Regions from separate parts of the Micromonospora sp. NPDC048839 genome, predicted to be linked through region 1. Evidence: riboswitches for the same ligand, from Rfam matches in the RefSeq annotation. Region 1 holds a riboswitch; each other region holds the start of a gene.
What was found. Region 1 has a riboswitch for cobalamin ahead of AB0C25_RS10935 (ribonucleoside-diphosphate reductase subunit alpha). Riboswitches for the same ligand answer to the same signal wherever they lie in the genome.
Positions count from the first base shown of each region.

Region 2: it holds a riboswitch for cobalamin, as region 1 does, so the genes downstream of both, bluB (5,6-dimethylbenzimidazole synthase) here and AB0C25_RS10935 (ribonucleoside-diphosphate reductase subunit alpha) in region 1, are expected to answer to the same signal.
Region 3: it holds a riboswitch for cobalamin, as region 1 does, so the genes downstream of both, cobN (cobaltochelatase subunit CobN) here and AB0C25_RS10935 (ribonucleoside-diphosphate reductase subunit alpha) in region 1, are expected to answer to the same signal.

Region 1 is NZ_JBEZGL010000004.1:507,882-513,446, forward strand. It holds gene AB0C25_RS10925 (FadR/GntR family transcriptional regulator) at 66-788, opposite strand; gene AB0C25_RS10930 (enolase C-terminal domain-like protein) at 798-2,192, opposite strand; cobalamin riboswitch at 2,736-2,953, shown strand; gene AB0C25_RS10935 (ribonucleoside-diphosphate reductase subunit alpha) at 3,149-5,467, shown strand; gene AB0C25_RS10940 (ribonucleotide-diphosphate reductase subunit beta) at 5,524-5,565, shown strand, end outside.
Region 2 is NZ_JBEZGL010000035.1:12,556-18,120, reverse strand. It holds gene AB0C25_RS35760 (hypothetical protein) at 1-67, shown strand, start outside; gene AB0C25_RS35755 (DNA-binding protein) at 292-501, opposite strand; gene AB0C25_RS35750 (hypothetical protein) at 987-1,205, shown strand; gene bluB (5,6-dimethylbenzimidazole synthase) at 1,377-2,003, opposite strand; cobalamin riboswitch at 2,032-2,232, opposite strand; gene AB0C25_RS35740 (bifunctional 5,10-methylenetetrahydrofolate dehydrogenase/5,10-methenyltetrahydrofolate cyclohydrolase) at 2,245-3,144, opposite strand; gene AB0C25_RS35735 (sigma-70 family RNA polymerase sigma factor) at 3,366-3,935, shown strand; gene AB0C25_RS35730 (CU044_5270 family protein) at 3,954-4,919, shown strand; gene AB0C25_RS35725 (FAD-dependent monooxygenase) at 4,941-5,565, opposite strand, start outside.
Region 3 is NZ_JBEZGL010000005.1:36,231-41,795, reverse strand. It holds gene AB0C25_RS11420 (hypothetical protein) at 1-99, opposite strand, end outside; gene AB0C25_RS11415 (RNA polymerase sigma factor) at 92-586, opposite strand; gene AB0C25_RS11410 (hypothetical protein) at 794-1,129, shown strand; gene AB0C25_RS11405 (MBL fold metallo-hydrolase) at 1,141-1,815, opposite strand; cobalamin riboswitch at 2,197-2,326, shown strand; gene cobN (cobaltochelatase subunit CobN) at 2,589-5,565, shown strand, end outside.

The sequences.
Region 1 (5,565 bases):
CGCGCCCCGGAGCCGTCGGGCCGTGGGTGGCTGCGCAGCGCGCCGCCGTACGCCGAGGTGGTTGCTCAGAACCGTGCCGGCTCGACGTTGGCGTCACCGTCGGCGGGTTGCCCGTACAGCGATTCCTCCACCCCGATCAGGTGGTTGGCCATCCGGATCCGGGCACGCTCCGGGTCCCGGGCCACGAGGGCCTTCAGGATCGCGACGTGCTCGTCGTGGGTACGCCGGTCCGCGCCCTCCTCGTGCAGGCTCCGCCAGAGCCGCCCGCGCAGGGTACGCCCGGCGAACGCCTCGATGAGGCCGACGAGCACCGGATTGTCGGCGTGCACCGCGATGATCCGGTGGAACGCGATGTCGATCTCCATGATCCGTTCGTGCTCCTGCGGCGACCGACCGGCGATCCGCGCCGCCTCGTCGAGCAGTTCGCCCGCCTGGGCGAGGGCCTCGTCGGTGATCCTGGTCGCCGCCAGGCGAGCGGCCTCGCACTCCAACAGCCGCCGGACGATGTGCACGTGCCGTGGGTCGCCCTGGCCCTGGAAGTCGACCACGAAGCCCATCGGGGCCAGCAGCTGCGGCGCGTCGAGGTTGGTGACGTAGGTGCCGTCCCCCTGGCGGATGTTGACGATGCCGAGGATCGACAGAGCCGACATCCCCTCGCGCAGCGAGCCCCGGGAGACGCCGAGCGACTCGGCGAGGTCCTTCTCGATGGGCAGCCGGTCCCCGGGCTTGAAACGCCCTTCGAGGATCATCCGTTTGATGCCGTTCACCACCTCGTCGGTGCGCGACATGACATCCCCCTAGCGGCCGGCGGGGGTGGCCGTTCCACCCGCGATCACGTACGGCTCCGAAGATGACACCGTAGTCGGGTCCGTCGCCGCCCAGTAGCCGCCGTCGGGGAACCGGTAGAGCTCGACCGACTCCTGGCGCATCCGGGTGGAGTAACCGGGCTGACGGGGCAGGACGTAACCGCTGCCCGAGCCGGTGTCCTGGATGATGCACGGGTCGGTGAAGTGCTCGTGCAGGTGGTCGACGAACTCGGTGACCCGGTTGGTGAGATCTCCCGAGATCGCGACGTAGTCGAGCACCGACACGTGCTGGACCATCTCGCACAGCCCGACACCGCCGGCGTGGGGGCACACGGGGATGTCGAACTTCGCGGCGAGCAGCAGCACGGCGACGATCTCGTTGATGCTGGCCAACCTGCCGGTGTCCAGTTGGCAGAAGTCGATGGCCTCGGCCTGGAACAACTGCTTGAACATCACCCGGTTGTGGCAGTGCTCGCCGGTGGCGACTCCGATCGGAGCGACGGCGCGGCGCACGGCGGCGTGGCCCAGGATGTCGTCGGGGCTGGTCGGCTCCTCGATCCACAGTGGCTCGAACTGCGCCAGGGCCTTGACCCACTCGACGGCCTGACCGACGTCCCACACCTGGTTGGCGTCGATCATCAGGTTGCGGTCCGGGCCGAGGATCTCCCGGGCGATGCCGCACCGGCGGATGTCGTCGTCGAGGTTGGCGCCCACCTTCAGCTTGACGTAGCCGTAGCCGGTGTCCACCGCCTCCTGGCACAGCCGGCGCAGCTTGTCGTCGCCGTAGCCGAGCCAGCCTGCCGAGGTGGTGTAGGCGGGGTAGCCGGTCCGGTCGAGCTCGGCGAGGCGGGCCGCCTTCGTGCTCTCCTTGGCGCGCAGGATGGCCAGCGCCTCGTCCCGGGTCAGCGCGTCGGACAGGTAGCGCAGGTCCGCGATGTCGACGAGCTGCTCGGGGGACATGTCGACGAGCAGCCGCCACAGCGGCTTGTCGGCGACCCGGGCGACCAGATCCCACGACGCGTTCAGGACGGCGGCCAGCGACAGATGGACGACACCCTTCTCCGGGCCGAGCCAGCGCAGTTGGGAGTCGCTGGTGAGCAGACGGTAGACCGCGCCCATGTCCGCCGCCATCGTCGCGACGTCCACGCCGACGAGGCGCTGTGCCTGGTGGACGGCTGCCGCGACGACGATGTCGTTGCCCCGGCCGATGGTGAAGGTCAGGCCGTGGCCCGCGAGTGGCGCACCGCTGCTGTCGACGCCGTCGGTGTGCAGGACGACGTAGGTCGCCGAGTAGTCGCCGTCCTTGTTCATGGCGTCGGAGCCGTCAGCGGTCAGGGAGGTGGGGAAGCGGACGTCCTCGACGGTGACGGCGGTGATCTGCGGCATGCGCTCCTCGCCCGGTTAGGCTAAAGATCAGATGATCTCTGGGAGTATACGGAGGGTCGATCCGACGCGTCAACGACGTCGGTCATCCAGGAATCGAAGACATCCAATGTTTTTTCGTGTTGGAGATTCGTCGGTGTGCGGTCTCCTCGATCGCCGTACGCGGTCCGCAATCCCTGGGCGCGGTGGTGGCAACATTCGCCGCGCTGGTAGGAACCGTCGACCCGGGGACTGCTGCGGCGCTGCCGGCCCGAGGGGGGCGGTGGTGCGGGATGTGAACAGTGGTCCAGAAGATTGGATGTCCACTTCGGAAGGCCACATTCACGGCTGAGTATAGGCAGGGATCCTTACATCTAAAGACTTAATACATCACACCTTTCCGAATGTCGACACCTGCTCGTGTGCCGCGTGCCGCGGGGGCGTCGATCCGCCGGGCCTCGGCGCGGCTCGGCTTGGTCGGGGTGGCCGGTGACGACCGTCACGGAGGTCGCCGTCGACACGCCCGGGACCGACATGTGGGGTGTGACAACCGCAGCGTCCCTATATATGGTGTCGAGCGCAGCTGGTTCGGCCGCTCATCCGGAGCGGTCGAGGCAAGAGGGAATCCGGTGGAAATCCGGGACTGTCCCGCAGCGGTGAGTGGGAACGACAGCCGTCATGAGCACTGGGCCACGAAGCGGCCTGGGAAGCGACGGCCAGTAGGAGACCGGTCAGCCCGGTCGTGCCCACGAGTCCGAAGACCTGCCAGCGCGCCGCGCACCCGCACCCGGGTGGGCGGCGGTCCGAGGCCGCGTGGGACGGCCGACGCCACCTGACCCACGCCGTGCCGGCGTGGCGTCCGCCGGTGTCTGTCTCCACGCGTACGAGGGGCCATCAGGTCTCGAACTCGCGAGGAGTGAGTGGTGACAGTCACCGAGGTAGTCCCGGTCAGTGGCGACGCGGCCGTACGGCGCACGCCGATGCAGGTTCGCAAGCGCAACGGCACCACCGAACCCGTGGACGTGAACAAGATCGTCCGTGCGGTCGAGCGGTGGGCCGACGACCTGGCCGACGTCGACCCGATGCGGGTCGCCACCCGCACGATCAGCGGCCTGTACGACGGCGCGACGACGGCCGAGCTGGACCGGCTGTCCATCCAGACCGCCGCCGAGATGATCGGTGAGGAACCGCAGTACTCGCGCCTCGCCGCCCGGCTGCTGTCCGGCTACGTCGACAAGGAGGTGCGTCGACAGGGCATCAGCTCGTTCAGCGCGGCGATCCGGGTCGGCCACGCCGAGGGCCTGATCGGGACCGACACCGCCGCGTTCGTCGCCGCCCACGCCCCGATGCTCGACCACGCTGTCGATCCCGACGGCGACCGGCGATTCGAGTACTTCGGCCTGCGCACGGTGTACGACCGCTACCTGCTGCGCCACCCCACCAGCCGACTGGTGCTGGAGACCCCGCAGTACTGGCTCCTCCGGGTGGCCTGCGGGTTGTCCCAGACGCCGGACGAGGCGGTCGGCTTCTACCGACTGATGTCCAGCCTGGCCTACCTGCCCAGCTCACCGACGCTGTTCAACTCCGGCACCCGACACACCCAGATGTCCTCCTGCTATCTGGTCGACTCTCCGCGCGACGAGTTGGACTCCATCTACCAGCGGTACGCCCAGGTCGCCAACCTGTCGAAGTTCGCCGGCGGCATCGGCATCGCGTACTCCCGGGTCCGCTCTCGCGGCGCGCTGATCCGCGGCACGAACGGGCAGTCAAACGGGATCGTGCCGTGGCTGCGCACGCTGGACGCGAGCGTCGCCGCGGTCAACCAGGGTGGCCGGCGCAAGGGCGCGGCCTGCGTCTACCTGGAGCCGTGGCACCCGGACATCGAGGAGTTCCTGCAACTGCGGGACAACACCGGCGAGGACGCCCGGCGCACCCACAACCTCAACCTGGCCAACTGGGTCCCGGACGAGTTCATGCGCCGCGTCGAGGCCGACGAGATGTGGTCGCTGTTCGACCCGCACGAGGTGCCCGAGCTGCCCGACCTGTGGGGGGAGCGGTTCGACGCCGCGTACCGGCAGGCCGAGGCGCAGGGTCGCCACGTGCGGCAGGTCCCGGCGCGGGAGCTGTACGGCAAGATGATGCGCACCCTCGCCCAGACCGGCAACGGGTGGATGACCTTCAAGGACGCCGCGAACCGGCTGTGCAACCAGACCGCCGAGGACGGCAACGTGGTGCACCTGTCCAACCTGTGCACCGAGATCATCGAGGTGTCCAGCGACGCCGAGACCGCCGTGTGCAACCTCGGCTCGGTGAACCTCGCCGCGCACCTCACCGAGGGCGGCATCGACTGGGAGCGGCTGCGCGTCACGGTCCGTACCGCAGTCACCTTCCTCGACCGGGTCATCGACATCAACTACTACCCGACCGAGCAGGCGGCGGCGAGCAACCCGCGCTGGCGGCCGGTCGGGCTCGGGCTGATGGGCCTTCAGGACGTGTTCTTCGCGCTGCGGCTGCCGTTCGACTCGCCGGCTGCGCGGGAGCTGTCCACCCGGATCAGCGAGGAGCTGTACCTGACCGCGCTGGAGACCTCCGCCGACCTGGCGCGTCGCTTCGGCGCGCACCCGGCGTACCCGCAGACCCGGGCCGCGCGGGGCCAGCTCCAACCCGACCTGTGGGGCGTCGAGGGTACGCAGGCCGCGCGGTGGGACACGCTGCGCCAGCGGGTCGAGACGTACGGGCTGCGCAACTCGCTGCTCGTGGCGGTCGCGCCGACCGCGACCATCGCCTCGATCGCCGGTTGCTACGAGTGCATCGAGCCGCAGGTGTCCAACCTGTTCAAGCGCGAGACCCTGTCGGGGGAGTTCCTGCAGGTCAACACCGCCCTGGTACGCGAGCTGAAGGCCCGCGGCCTGTGGACCGACCGGATCCGCTCGGCGATCAAGCGGGCGGAGGGGTCGGTGCAGGACATCGCGGAGCTGCCGGCCGGCGTCCGGGAGTTGTTCCGCACCGCCTGGGAGCTGCCGCAGCGGGCGCTGATCGACCTGGCCGCCGCCCGCGCCCCGTTCATCGACCAGTCCCAGTCGCTGAACCTGTTCCTGGCCGCGCCGACCATCGGCAAGCTCTCCTCGATGTACCTGTACGCCTGGAAGGCCGGGCTGAAGTCCACGTACTACCTGCGTTCGCGCCCCGCCACCCGGATCCAGCAGGCCACCGTCGCGGTCGTCGCCCCGGTGGCGGCCGACGCGGAGGCTCTGGCCTGCTCGCTGGAGAACCCCGAGTCGTGCGAGGCCTGCCAGTGACCGCCGCCGACACCGTCACCGCCGCCGCCAGCACCACCGACACGAGGACCACGCACATGCTGCTCGACCCCGGGATGGACCTCACCCTCCGCCCGATG
Region 2 (5,565 bases), on a different contig from region 1:
GGGGGGAGCTAAGAGCGCCGCAGGCAAGAATGACGACGAGGAGGTCGCCGGGAGCGGGAGAGCCTGAGGTGCCAACTGCGGGATACTGCGAATGATCCGCATCCAGGCACCTCCTCTGAAGTAAAGGGCCGACCCGCTGGGATTCTTGCTGTCGCGTACCACGATGCGTATTCAAGGACTCCGGGGATGACCTCTGGCTGGTGCCATGGAACTCTGACGCGTCACGTCACCTTCGAGGTCCAGGTACTGAAGGATCCAGTCCGGCAGGGCGTTGCGGTAAGCGCATCCGGGTCAGCGGTCTTCGTCGCCTTCGGTTGGGCGTGGTGGGCGGTTGTGCTTGGCCCAGTCGTCTACCTCGTCCGCATCCCAGATGGTCGTGCCGATCAGGCGGGCCATTGGCTCAGGGAAGCCGGGTCGGCGGGTGATCTGCAGTACCCGCTGCCGCGACACGTTGAACAGGGCGGCCAACTCGCCAGGCCCGTACAAGCGTGGTCGCTTCACGGTCTGAAACTAAGCGCAACTTACACTTGACTATCGTAACTTGCAGATTGACAAGACCCCGCCGAATGGTGTGTGGTGGAGTGGTCACGCCAGGCGACGGCGGGACAACTCGCCGGGAGGTCGGGTGCCGAAGCATGTGCCGTACGACGATTACCTGCTGGCGGTGGCGCTGACCTTTGCCCGGCGCCACCGGCCGGTCTGGTCGTGGCGGCGATGGCGGCGGACCTGCCGATGTGGGGCGGACCTGCCCTGCCGAGCTAGACACCGCATCCCGATCCGGCGCGGCCACTGGCCAGGGGAGGAGCAGGAATGATCGAGGATCACCTCGGGCGGCTCCTGTCCGTGGACTTGCCCGGCGTTGACGGCTTCTGTGCGGGCTATAGCTGGTGGCGGGCGTGGTTGTCCCCGTACCCCTGTTGTCAGGCGGAATGGGCCGCCCGCTGGCACGCCCGGTCCGCCGCCGGCCTCTCCCTGAACAGGGTGCAGTGACCACCCATGGCCCGGTCCTTCCGGTGTGGACCTGCGGCGGCTGTGACGCCCCTTGGCCCTGTCGGACCCGGCGTACCGAGCTGCGTGCCGAGTTCGACGGCGCGGCGGTGTCGTTGGGTCTCTACATGGCGTCCTACCTGGTCTGGGCCGCGGAGGACCTGACCTGGGTGTCCGCCGGGCTGCTGCACCGGCGCTTCCTGGGCTGGGTCCGGTGAGGTTATCCGGTGCGGCGGCGAGCGCAGGAAGCCGGCTCGATAACTTAATGCTGAGTAGTTGTGGGCGACCCGGTCTGACTACTCAGTATTAAGTGATCATGCCGATGGCGGTGGTGGCGGAGCCTGGCTACCGGCTCGCGCGTTCGCGCGCCCGGGGCTGCAGTCACCTGGTTACTCGGACCAACGATCGTGGTGGATCACCGACGACAGGGGACGTCGCTGACGCCACCCGTGCCGCTCCAGGTCCGGCGTCTGCTCCAGGTGGGTGACCGGGCCGAGGCAGAGCCACGCCACCGGGCGGACGGTGGCCGGGATACCGAGCAGGTCGCGCAGGAACGGCTCCCGGTAGAACGAGACCCAGCCGACCCCGAGCTGCTCGGCGGTTGCGGCCAGCCACAGGTTCTGGATCGCCAGACAGACCGAGTAGAGGCCGGCGTCGGCGATCGCGTGTCGACCGAGCACGGCCGGCCCACCCCGCTCCGGGTCGTACGTGACCACGACCGACAACGTCGACTCTCGTACGCCATCGATCTTTATTCGGGCGAAGCGTTCCGCCGCCGCACCGTCGAGAGTGGCCGCGAAGGTGTCCCGCTCCTGCTCCACGTGTCGGTGGAACTCCTGCCGCAGCTCAGGATCGCGGACCAGGATGAAGTCCCAGGGCTGGGAGAGGCCGACGCTCGGTGCGGCGTGCGCCGCCGTGAGGATCCGATCCAATGTCTCGGCGGGGATCGGCGCCCCGGTGAATTGGGCACGTACGTCCCGGCGGCGGTGGATGGTCTCGTAGAGTCCGTTGTTCAAGGCAGGCTCCCGCTGCGCTCGCGCCCCTGACGGGGCGATGACGCGAGGCCGGTCTTCGGACTCCCGGATCTCCGCTGGTCACCCGCCTTCCCAGCCCCTCAGGGCCAGTGGCTGCGTCTGGTACGCGTGGGTGGCAGCTCCCCGGTCACCGCGGCGGGCCCGTGCCGGACTCACACCGGCTTCCCGATTCTCCCCACTCGCGCGGGGCACCTCGCAACGTTTGTGCCACCGAGCAGCATAGCTACTGGCTCGCGCGCTCGGCCGCGCGCACGGCGTTGCGGAACAGCATCGCGACGGTGGTCGGACCGACCCCGCCGACCCGGGGCGTGATGGCGCCGGCGACCTCGGCGCACGCTTCGTCCACGTCCGGTAGGAGGCGCCGCCCTTCGTAGCGGACGCCGGCGCCGATGACGACGGCGCCGGGCTTGACGTGCTCGGGCCGCACGATCCGGGGTACGCCGGCGGCGGCGACGAGGATGTCGGCGCGGCGGGTGTAGCGGTCCCAGTCGGGCACGCCGGTGTGGACGACGGTGACGGCTGCGTTGGCGGTCGGGCGCTTCTGGGCGAGCAGCATCGCCAGGGGGCGGCCAAGGGTGGCGCCGCGGCCGAGGATGACGACCTCACGTCCGGCGACGGGGATCTGGTGGTACGCCAGGAGGGCTTCGATGCCGGCGGGGGTGCAGGGCAGCGGGCCGGGCAGGCCGACGGCGAGACGCCCCATGTTCAGCGGGTGCATGCCGTCGACGTCCTTGTCCGGGTCGATCGTCAGCAGCGCCGCGTCGTAGTCCAGATGCCCCGGTACGGGGTACTGCACGAGCAGTCCGTGCACGGCGGGATCGGTGTTGAAGCGGGCAATGGCCTGGTGCAGTTCGGCCTGGGTGGCGGTGGCGGGCAGATGCACGTGCGGGGAGGCGAACCCGAGCGCGGCGGCCTGGCGCTGCTTGATGGCGATGTAACCGGCGCTGGCGTCGTCGTCGCCGACGAGGATGGTGGCGAGGCTCGGGGTGATCCCGCGGCTGCGGAGTGCTGCGGCAGCGGCGGCGGTCTCGGCCAGGACGGCTTCGGCGACGGGTGCGCCCGGCAGGAGCCGAGCCGTGCCAGACGGGGTGTGGTGCTGCGCGGATCCACTGGTCGTGGTCATGACGGATTCTCCACGCAGGCGCCCAGGCGGTCGACGCCCGCGAGAGGCTCCCCGATGGTTTCACCATCCCCGTGCCGCCAGTCGCCGGTGCTTCGATCATGCCGCATCACCAGGGCGACTGCCCAACTGACCGGTCGTGCCGCCTGCGGCCGGGGGGTTTGGTAACACCCGCGGTCCGGCTTACGAAGAAGGGGTGTGACGGTTACGAGAGGGGACGGCCTGTGAGTGAGCCCAGCGAAGTGGGGGGTGACCTCGCCGGCATCGGGGCCGATCCGGTGGCCTTCGAGGTCTTCTACCGGCGGCACGTGGAGGCGGTGGGCCGGTTCGTGGCGCGTCGGGTCGACGACCCGCACCTCGCCGCCGACCTGACCGCCGACGTGTTCCTGGCGGTGATCGAGTCGGCGGACGGCTACCGGCCGGACCGGGGCAGCCAGGTCGGCTGGCTGTACGGGGTGGCCCGCAACGTCATCGGCGACGAGCGGCGTCGGGCTGCCCAACGGCTGCGGGTGACCGGCCGACTGGCCGGACGACGGGACCTGGGCCCCGATGACATCGCCCGCATCGAGGAGCGGATCGACGCCGAGTCGGCGGCCCGCCGCACCTGTCGAGCGTTGAGCGAGCTGCCCGAGGGCACCCGAACGCTCGTCGAACTCGTCGCCGTGGACGGCCTCAGTGTCGCGGAGGCGGCGACCGTGCTCGGGATGTCACCGGTCGCTGCTCGGGTCCGCCTGCATCGTGCCCGTCGCGTCGTTCGCGCCGTGCTCGCCCAACCGGCCACCACCCTCGCCTGACAAGACGGAGCTGACGCCATGAACAAGATCGAACAGTCGACCGAGGGTTTCGAGGAGCAACTCCTCAGAGATCTGACCGCCCACGTCGCCCGACGGGCCGAGGTGGCTTCGACGGGCCGTTCCGCCGGACGTTACACCCGGTTCCTGCGCGGTTGGCGACTCGCCGGAGCGTTCGGGCTGGCCGTCGTCCTGACCGCCGGTGGGCTGGCCGTCCAGACCATGCGGGTGGGCGACAAGCCGCCGCCCACGGCAACCGCGTCGGAGATCCTCCGGATGGCGGCGGACGCCGCCCGGCAGCAGCCCGAGCTGACCGCGCGACCCGACCAGTACGTCTTCACGGAATCCCTCGCGATAGTCAGGGACATGCCGGCCAGCGGCCCGTACCGGACCATCCGGAGCGAACTGTGGCAGTCGGCCGGCGGAGTCGCGTACACGCAGGGACGCTATCGACCGGAGACCGATCCGAACGGGTGGAGCGAGCTGACGGAGCTCCGCCTCGGTGATCCCGGGGATCCCGACAAGGAGCTCGACGCCTTCCAGTCGCCGGCGTACCACGGCGACCTGCCCACCGATCCGGACGAGCTGCTTCGATATCTCCGGGACCACCCGGTCGACCTGCATCTCCCCGAAGGAGCCGACGAGGAGGCCGTCTACGGGGACGAGAGCATGGTGTACACCACCGCGCGGATGATGCTCCAGGGCTACGTGCCGCCCCGAACGCTGGCGGCGCTGTTCGAGTTGTTGGCACGGGAGCCCGGGGCGGTCGTCATCTCGGGCGACGTGGTGGACGCCGCCGGTCGCCATGGGGTGGCGATTCGGATGCCCGGCGTGATCGGTGGGCACGATGACGTCCTCTTCGACCGGGACACCCACGTCTACCTCGGCCGCCGAGGGTCGGTGGTGCGCGACGGCAAGGAGTCCGTGCACGCGGCCGTCGCGCTCCTCCGCATCGCCATCGTCGACCGGCCGGGTCAGCAGCCCTGAGCAGCACCCGGCGACGGCGGTTCAGGGCTGGGCGAACAGCGGTCCGTAGTTCGAGCGGAACATCTGCTCACCCAGGCGGCGCATCACCAGGTCGCGGAGCGCGGGCGGGAGCCCGGTGGCCCTGTCGCGGCGGTGGGTCTGGTTGAGCACCCAGTCGGTACGCGGGCGTCGCCGCGCCTCGTACCCGCGCAGGGCTTCGGCGATGGACCCGGCGGCGGCCAGCGACGCGGCGAGCACGACGGCGTCCTCCAGGGCCATCGCCGCGCCCTGGGCCATGTTCGGCGAGGTGGCGTGGGCGGCGTCACCGATCAGCAGCACCGGTCCCCGGGACCAGGCGCCGAGCACGACCTCCTGGTTCGGGCCGGCGTGCAGGGTGCTGTCGTCGTGGTCGAGAGCCTTGAGCATGCTGGCGACCGGCTCGGTGAACGTCGCGGCCACCTCGTCGCGCCAGCCGGGTCGGTCGGCCACCGGGCCGTCGTTGTAGTAGCAGTAGGTCTGTTCGGCGCTGATCGGGATCGTCAGGAACTGCCGACCGCGCCCCAACTGCACCGACCAGACCGGCTCGGCGTCGATCCGGGGAGCGATCCACCGGTACGCGTACTGGCCGAGGTCGCGGGCCGCCGGAGCGTCGAAGGCGAGCCGCCGG
Region 3 (5,565 bases), on a different contig from region 1:
CCGGTGCAGCCGCCCTCGGACCTGGGCCCGCACGTCGGGCGGCTCGGGCGTTTCCAGCCAGGCGGACAGGTCCCGCAGTTCCCGTTCGAGGTCACCCATGCCGGACCTCCTCCCGGTCGAGCAGGCCGCGAAGCTTCGCCAGTGCCCGGGACGTGCGCGACTTCACCGTGCCCCGGGGCCAGCCCAGTGCCGCCACCGTCTCCTCCTCGCTGAGGTCGAGGAAGAACCGGCAGACGATCACCTCGCGGTCGCGTACCGGCAGTTGCCGCAGTGCCCGCACCAGGGCGGCGCGGCGCTCCCCGGCGAGGACCGCACCCACCGCGCCGTCCTCGGCGAACTCCGCCGTCGGGTCCGCCGCCGCGGCGCGCAGGACGAGCCCGTCGCGGCGGCCGCGCGACCGGTGCAGGTTGCGGGTCTCGTTGGCGACGATCGCGAGCAACCAGGACCGGAAGGACGACTCGCCCCGATAACGGGACAACTTGCGGTACGCCTTCACGAACGCCTCCTGGATGACGTCCTCGGCGTCCGAGCCCGCGCCGAGCAGCGCCGCCGTCCGGTACGCGGACGCGGTGTGCCGGGCGACCAGGAGGTCGTACGCCTCCAGGTCACCGGAGCGAGCGCGGGTGACGAGCGCGTCGTCGTCCAGGGGAAACCTCCGTTCGGGTCACACTCATGACACCGCCCACGCGTGGCGGGTTCCACCCCCGTCGGGTCAGCTGTCTCCCATCCGCCGTGCAGCGTATTGCCAGGATTCGGTGCTGCACTGGAGGGGCGTCGAGGGAAGGGGTGGGGCATGAGCTGGTTCAGTCGCCGGTCACGGGGCGCCGAGGCGACCCCGACGAAGCTGGACCGGGAGGCGACCCGGGATGACCTCGCCGCGCTGGAGGCGTTCGTCACGAGCCGGCGCGGGGTGGAGTTCTACCTGGAGCCGGAGACCACCGCGACGGACACCACGGTGGTGGCGATCGCCCACGACGGGGAGTGGATCCGCCGACGCACCGGCACGCCCCGCGCGGCCGGGTCCATCGCCCGCAAGCACGCGGTGCCGCTGTACGAGGCGGGCCGCACCGGCTACCCGGAACGGATGCGGGTGTGGAACCGCGCACACCCGGAACGCCACGCCCGCTGAGGCCCGTCCGCTCAGGCGGCCTCGACGACCGAGCGGGCCTGCTCACGTGTCATCGGCTCGGCGTGGCTGGAGACGTACCAGTGGTAGGTGTCGTCGAGCAGTCGCCGGACCAAGTCGAGGTCGATGCCGTCCTCCGGTCGGCGCAGGTGTGCCGGCGGCGGGTAGAAGCAGTCGCCCAGCAGCATGACGCCCGAGTCCGGCACCAGCACCACCGTCGAGTCCGTCGCGTGGCCGCCGCCGACGTGGCGTAGCCGAACCCCGACCGGCAGCTCGTCCAGATCGGCGAAGACCCGGGTGGGCGGCAGGATAGCGAAATCCTCCCAGGAGTCCACCGCGAGCGCCCGGGCCCGGAAGCTCGGGCCGAGGCGTGGATCGGCGTGTACCTGCTCGCGCAGGTAGCGGTGACTCCACGGGCGGGCGGCCTCGGCGCGCAGCAACGGTACGGCCGTCTCGTGCCCGACGATCTCCACTCCGGGCCAGGCGCAGGCGCCCCAGACGTGGTCCCAGTGGTGGTGGGTGTAGACGAGCCAGCGCGGCTGCGGAAGGCCTGCGGCGGCCAGCGCGGCCTGGATCTCCCGGGCGTGCGCGGGGCTCTGCCCAGCGTCGATCATCACACTGCCGTGCTCGTCGGCGACGACGGCGACGCCGGCCTGGACCGCGTCCGGGTCCGAGCCGCCAGGGCAGATCCAGACCCGACCGGCGAGGTGGTGGAATCGGGCGGCGCTGATGGTGATCGACCCCCGAGATTGATCGCGGACGTTGGGCCAGTGATCACCGATCCTAGGTGACCGCGCCGGATGCCACCGTCCCGCGAACGATAGGCGCAGGCCAGGGGACGTGCGCGCGTCCTTTGCTCTGCTTCAACCGACGCACCAGTAAGGCGTCGCATTGTTGCGCGGGTTGAAGCAGAGCAAAGGACGCGGCACATTGACCTGACGCCGGCGAAGCAGGGCTTCCTCGCCCGCAACCATTGGTAGTTTTCGATGGATGTCGCCCGCTTCGCGACGTCGGGTCGGCGTTGACCGGCGGCGGAGGGGTGTGGCAGCATTCGCGGCCTGACGGCAGTGAAGGAAGTCGGTGCGATTCCGACGCGGTCCCGCCACTGTCACCGGGGAGCGATCCCCCCTCGTGAGTCACGACCGTGTGTCTGCGGTTGGAAGGCCGGGGGAGAGCGTCGATCCGGAAGCCAGGATACTTCGGCCGTCGGGATGTACCCCAGGGCGTGGACACCCGAGGAGGACCCGATGACGCACGGCGTCTCATTCATCGACGATCATCGTCGCACTGCACTCCGGGGCACTGGCTTCCGGCACCGCTGAGCCGAGCGCCCGGCGCTGACCGGCCCCGACGCCCGTGTCGGTGCGTCCGGCCGCGCCGTCGTACCGGCTGACGCCGCACCCACCCGCTTCGTCCAGGTCGCCTCCGTGAGCGGCCAGGGCGTGACTCCCCGGAGCCCGCCGTGCGCATCCTGCTGCTCTCCACCGCCGACACCGACCTGCTGGCCGCCCGAGCCAGCGGCGCCGACTACCGGCTCGCCAACCCCGCGCGGGTCGCCGCCGACGAGGTACCCGCCCTGCTCGACGGGGTCGACCTCGTCGTCGTACGCCTGCTCGGCGGTCGGCAGGCGTGGCCGGACGGCCTCGCCGCGGTGCTCGCCACCGGTGTGCCGACGGTCGTGCTCGGCGGCGAGGCGCTGCCCGACGCGGAGCTGATGGCCATCTCCACAGTGCCGTCCGGGGTCGTCACCCAGGCGCTGGCGTACCTCGTCGAGGGTGGGCCGGACAACCTCGGGCAGTTGGCCCGGTTCCTCTCCGACACGGTGCTGCTCACCGGCGAGGGGTTCGCCCCACCCGCGCCCACCCCCGCGTACGGCGTGCACGGCGAGCACCCGACCGACCCGCAGCGGCCCACCGTGGGGATCGTCTTCTACCGGGCGCACGCGCTGGCCGGCAACACCGGGTTCGTCGACGTCCTCGCGGACGCGGTCCACAACGCCGGCGGCAACCCGCTGCCGATCTTCTGCGGCTCGCTGCGAGGGCTGACCACCGGCGCGGGACCGCTCGGGCTCTTCGCCCGCTGCGACGCGCTGCTGGTCACCGTGCTGGCCGCCGGTGGCGCAGTCGCCGCGGACGCCTCCGGGGGCGGCGACGAGGACGCCTGGGACGTCGGCGCCCTGGCCGCCCTGGACGTGCCGATCATCCAGGCGCTCTGCCTGACCAGCACCCGCGAGCAGTGGGCCGGCAGCGACGCCGGGCTGTCCCCGTTGGACGCGGCGATGCAGGTGGCCATCCCCGAGTTCGACGGCCGGATCGTCAGTGTGCCGTTCTCGTTCAAGCAGATCGACGCCGACGGGCTGTCGGTCTACGCGGCCGACGCCGACCGGGCCGCCCGGGTCGCCGGGATCGCCGTGCGCCACGCCCGGCTGCGGTACGTGCCCGCCGCCGACAAGCGGGTCGCCGTGGTGCTCAGCTCGTACCCCACCAAGCACTCCCGGGTCGGCAACGCCGTCGGGCTGGACACCCCGGTCTCGGCGGTCCGACTGCTCGCCGCGCTCGCCGAGGCCGGCTACCACCTGGGCGACGCGCCGGTGCCCGACGACGGCGACGCCCTGATCCACGCGCTGATCGCCGCCGGTGGACACGACGTAGAGTGGCTCACCCCGGAGCAGTTGGCCGCCGCCGAGGCCCGGATACCGGGGCAGACCTACCGGCGGTGGTTCGACCAGGTCCCCGCCGAGCTGCGCGAGCGGATGCGGGAACACTGGGGTGAGCCGCCCGGCCAGCTCTACACCGAGAGCGGCGACATCGTCCTCGCCGGGCTGCGCTTCGGCAACGTGGTGCTGCTGATCCAACCGCCGCGCGGCTTCGGGGAGAACCCGATCGCCATCTACCACGACCCGGACCTGCCGCCGAGTCACCACTACCTGGCCGCGTACCGCTGGCTGGCCGCCCCGCTCGCGGACGGCGGCTTCGGCGCGGACGCCGTGGTGCACCTGGGCAAGCACGGCACCCTGGAGTGGCTGCCCGGCAAGGGCCTCGGCCTGGCCGCCGACTGCGCCCCCGACGCGGTCCTCGGTGACCTGCCGCTGGTCTACCCGTTCATCGTCAACGACCCCGGCGAGGGCACCCAGGCCAAGCGCCGAGCGCACGCCGTGGTCATCGACCACCTGGTGCCGCCGATGGCCCGCGCCGAAACCTACGGCGACCTGGCCAAACTGGAGCAACTGCTCGACGAGTACGCCACCGTGCAGGCCCTCGACCCGGCGAAGGTGCCCACCGTGCGGGCGCAGATCTGGGACCTCGTACGCGCGGCGGAGCTGCACCACGACCTGCACGCCGAGGCGATGCCCGACGCGGACGACTTCGACGAGTTCGTGCTGCACCTCGACGGGTACCTCTGCGAGGTCAAGGACGTGCAGATCCGCGACGGGCTGCACATCCTCGCCGACGCGCCCACCGGTGAGCCCCGGGTCAACCTGGTCCTCGCTGTGCTGCGCGCCCCGCAGATCTGGGGTGGCGCCCGCTCCCTGCCCGGCCTGCGGCAGGCGCTCGCCGTCGCGTACTCCCTCGACGAGCAGGAGCTGCTCGCGGCACCGGGCGAACGACTGGCGGTGCCCACGGCGCTGACCGACGTGGTGGACGGGCCGGCCGGCACCGCCGCCGACGCCGTCGACCTGATCGAGGCCCTCGCCCGGCGGTTGGTCCTCGGCATGGAGACGCTGGGCTGGGACGCCGAGGCCGTCGACGCGGTGGTCACCGAGGTGACCGGCCAGTCGATCCCGGACGTCGCCGCCGTGCTGCACTTCGCCGCCACCGAGCTGGTGCCCCGGCTGGACCGGACCACCGACGAACTGACCAACACCCTCGGCGCGCTCGACGGGCGGTTCGTGCCGCCCGGCCCGTCCGGTTCACCCACCCGGGGCCTGGTCAACGTGCTGCCCACCGGCCGCAACTTCTACTCCGTCGACCCCAAGGCCATCCCCAGCCGCAACGCCTGGGACGTCGGGGTGGCCCTCGCCGACTCGTTGCTGGCCCGGCACCTCGCCGACACCGGGGCGTACCCCCGCTCGGTGGGTCTGACCGTCTGGGGCACCAGCGCGATGCGCACCCAGGGCGACGACATCGCCGAGGTGCTCGCGCTGCTGGGCTGCCGGCCGGTGTGGGACGACCGGTCGCGGCGGGTCACCGGCATCGAGGTGGTGCCGACCGCCGAGCTGGGCCGGCCGCGCGTCGACGTGACCGTACGCATCTCCGGCTTCTTCCGCGACGCGTTCCCGCACGTGGTGGCGCTGCTCGACGACGCCGTGCGGCGGGTCGCCGCCCTGGACGAGCCGGACGAGGACAACTACCTGCGGGCGCACGTAGCCGCCGACCTGGCCGAGCACGGTGACGAGCGGCGGGCCACCGCCCGGATCTTCGGTTCCAAGCCGGGGGCGT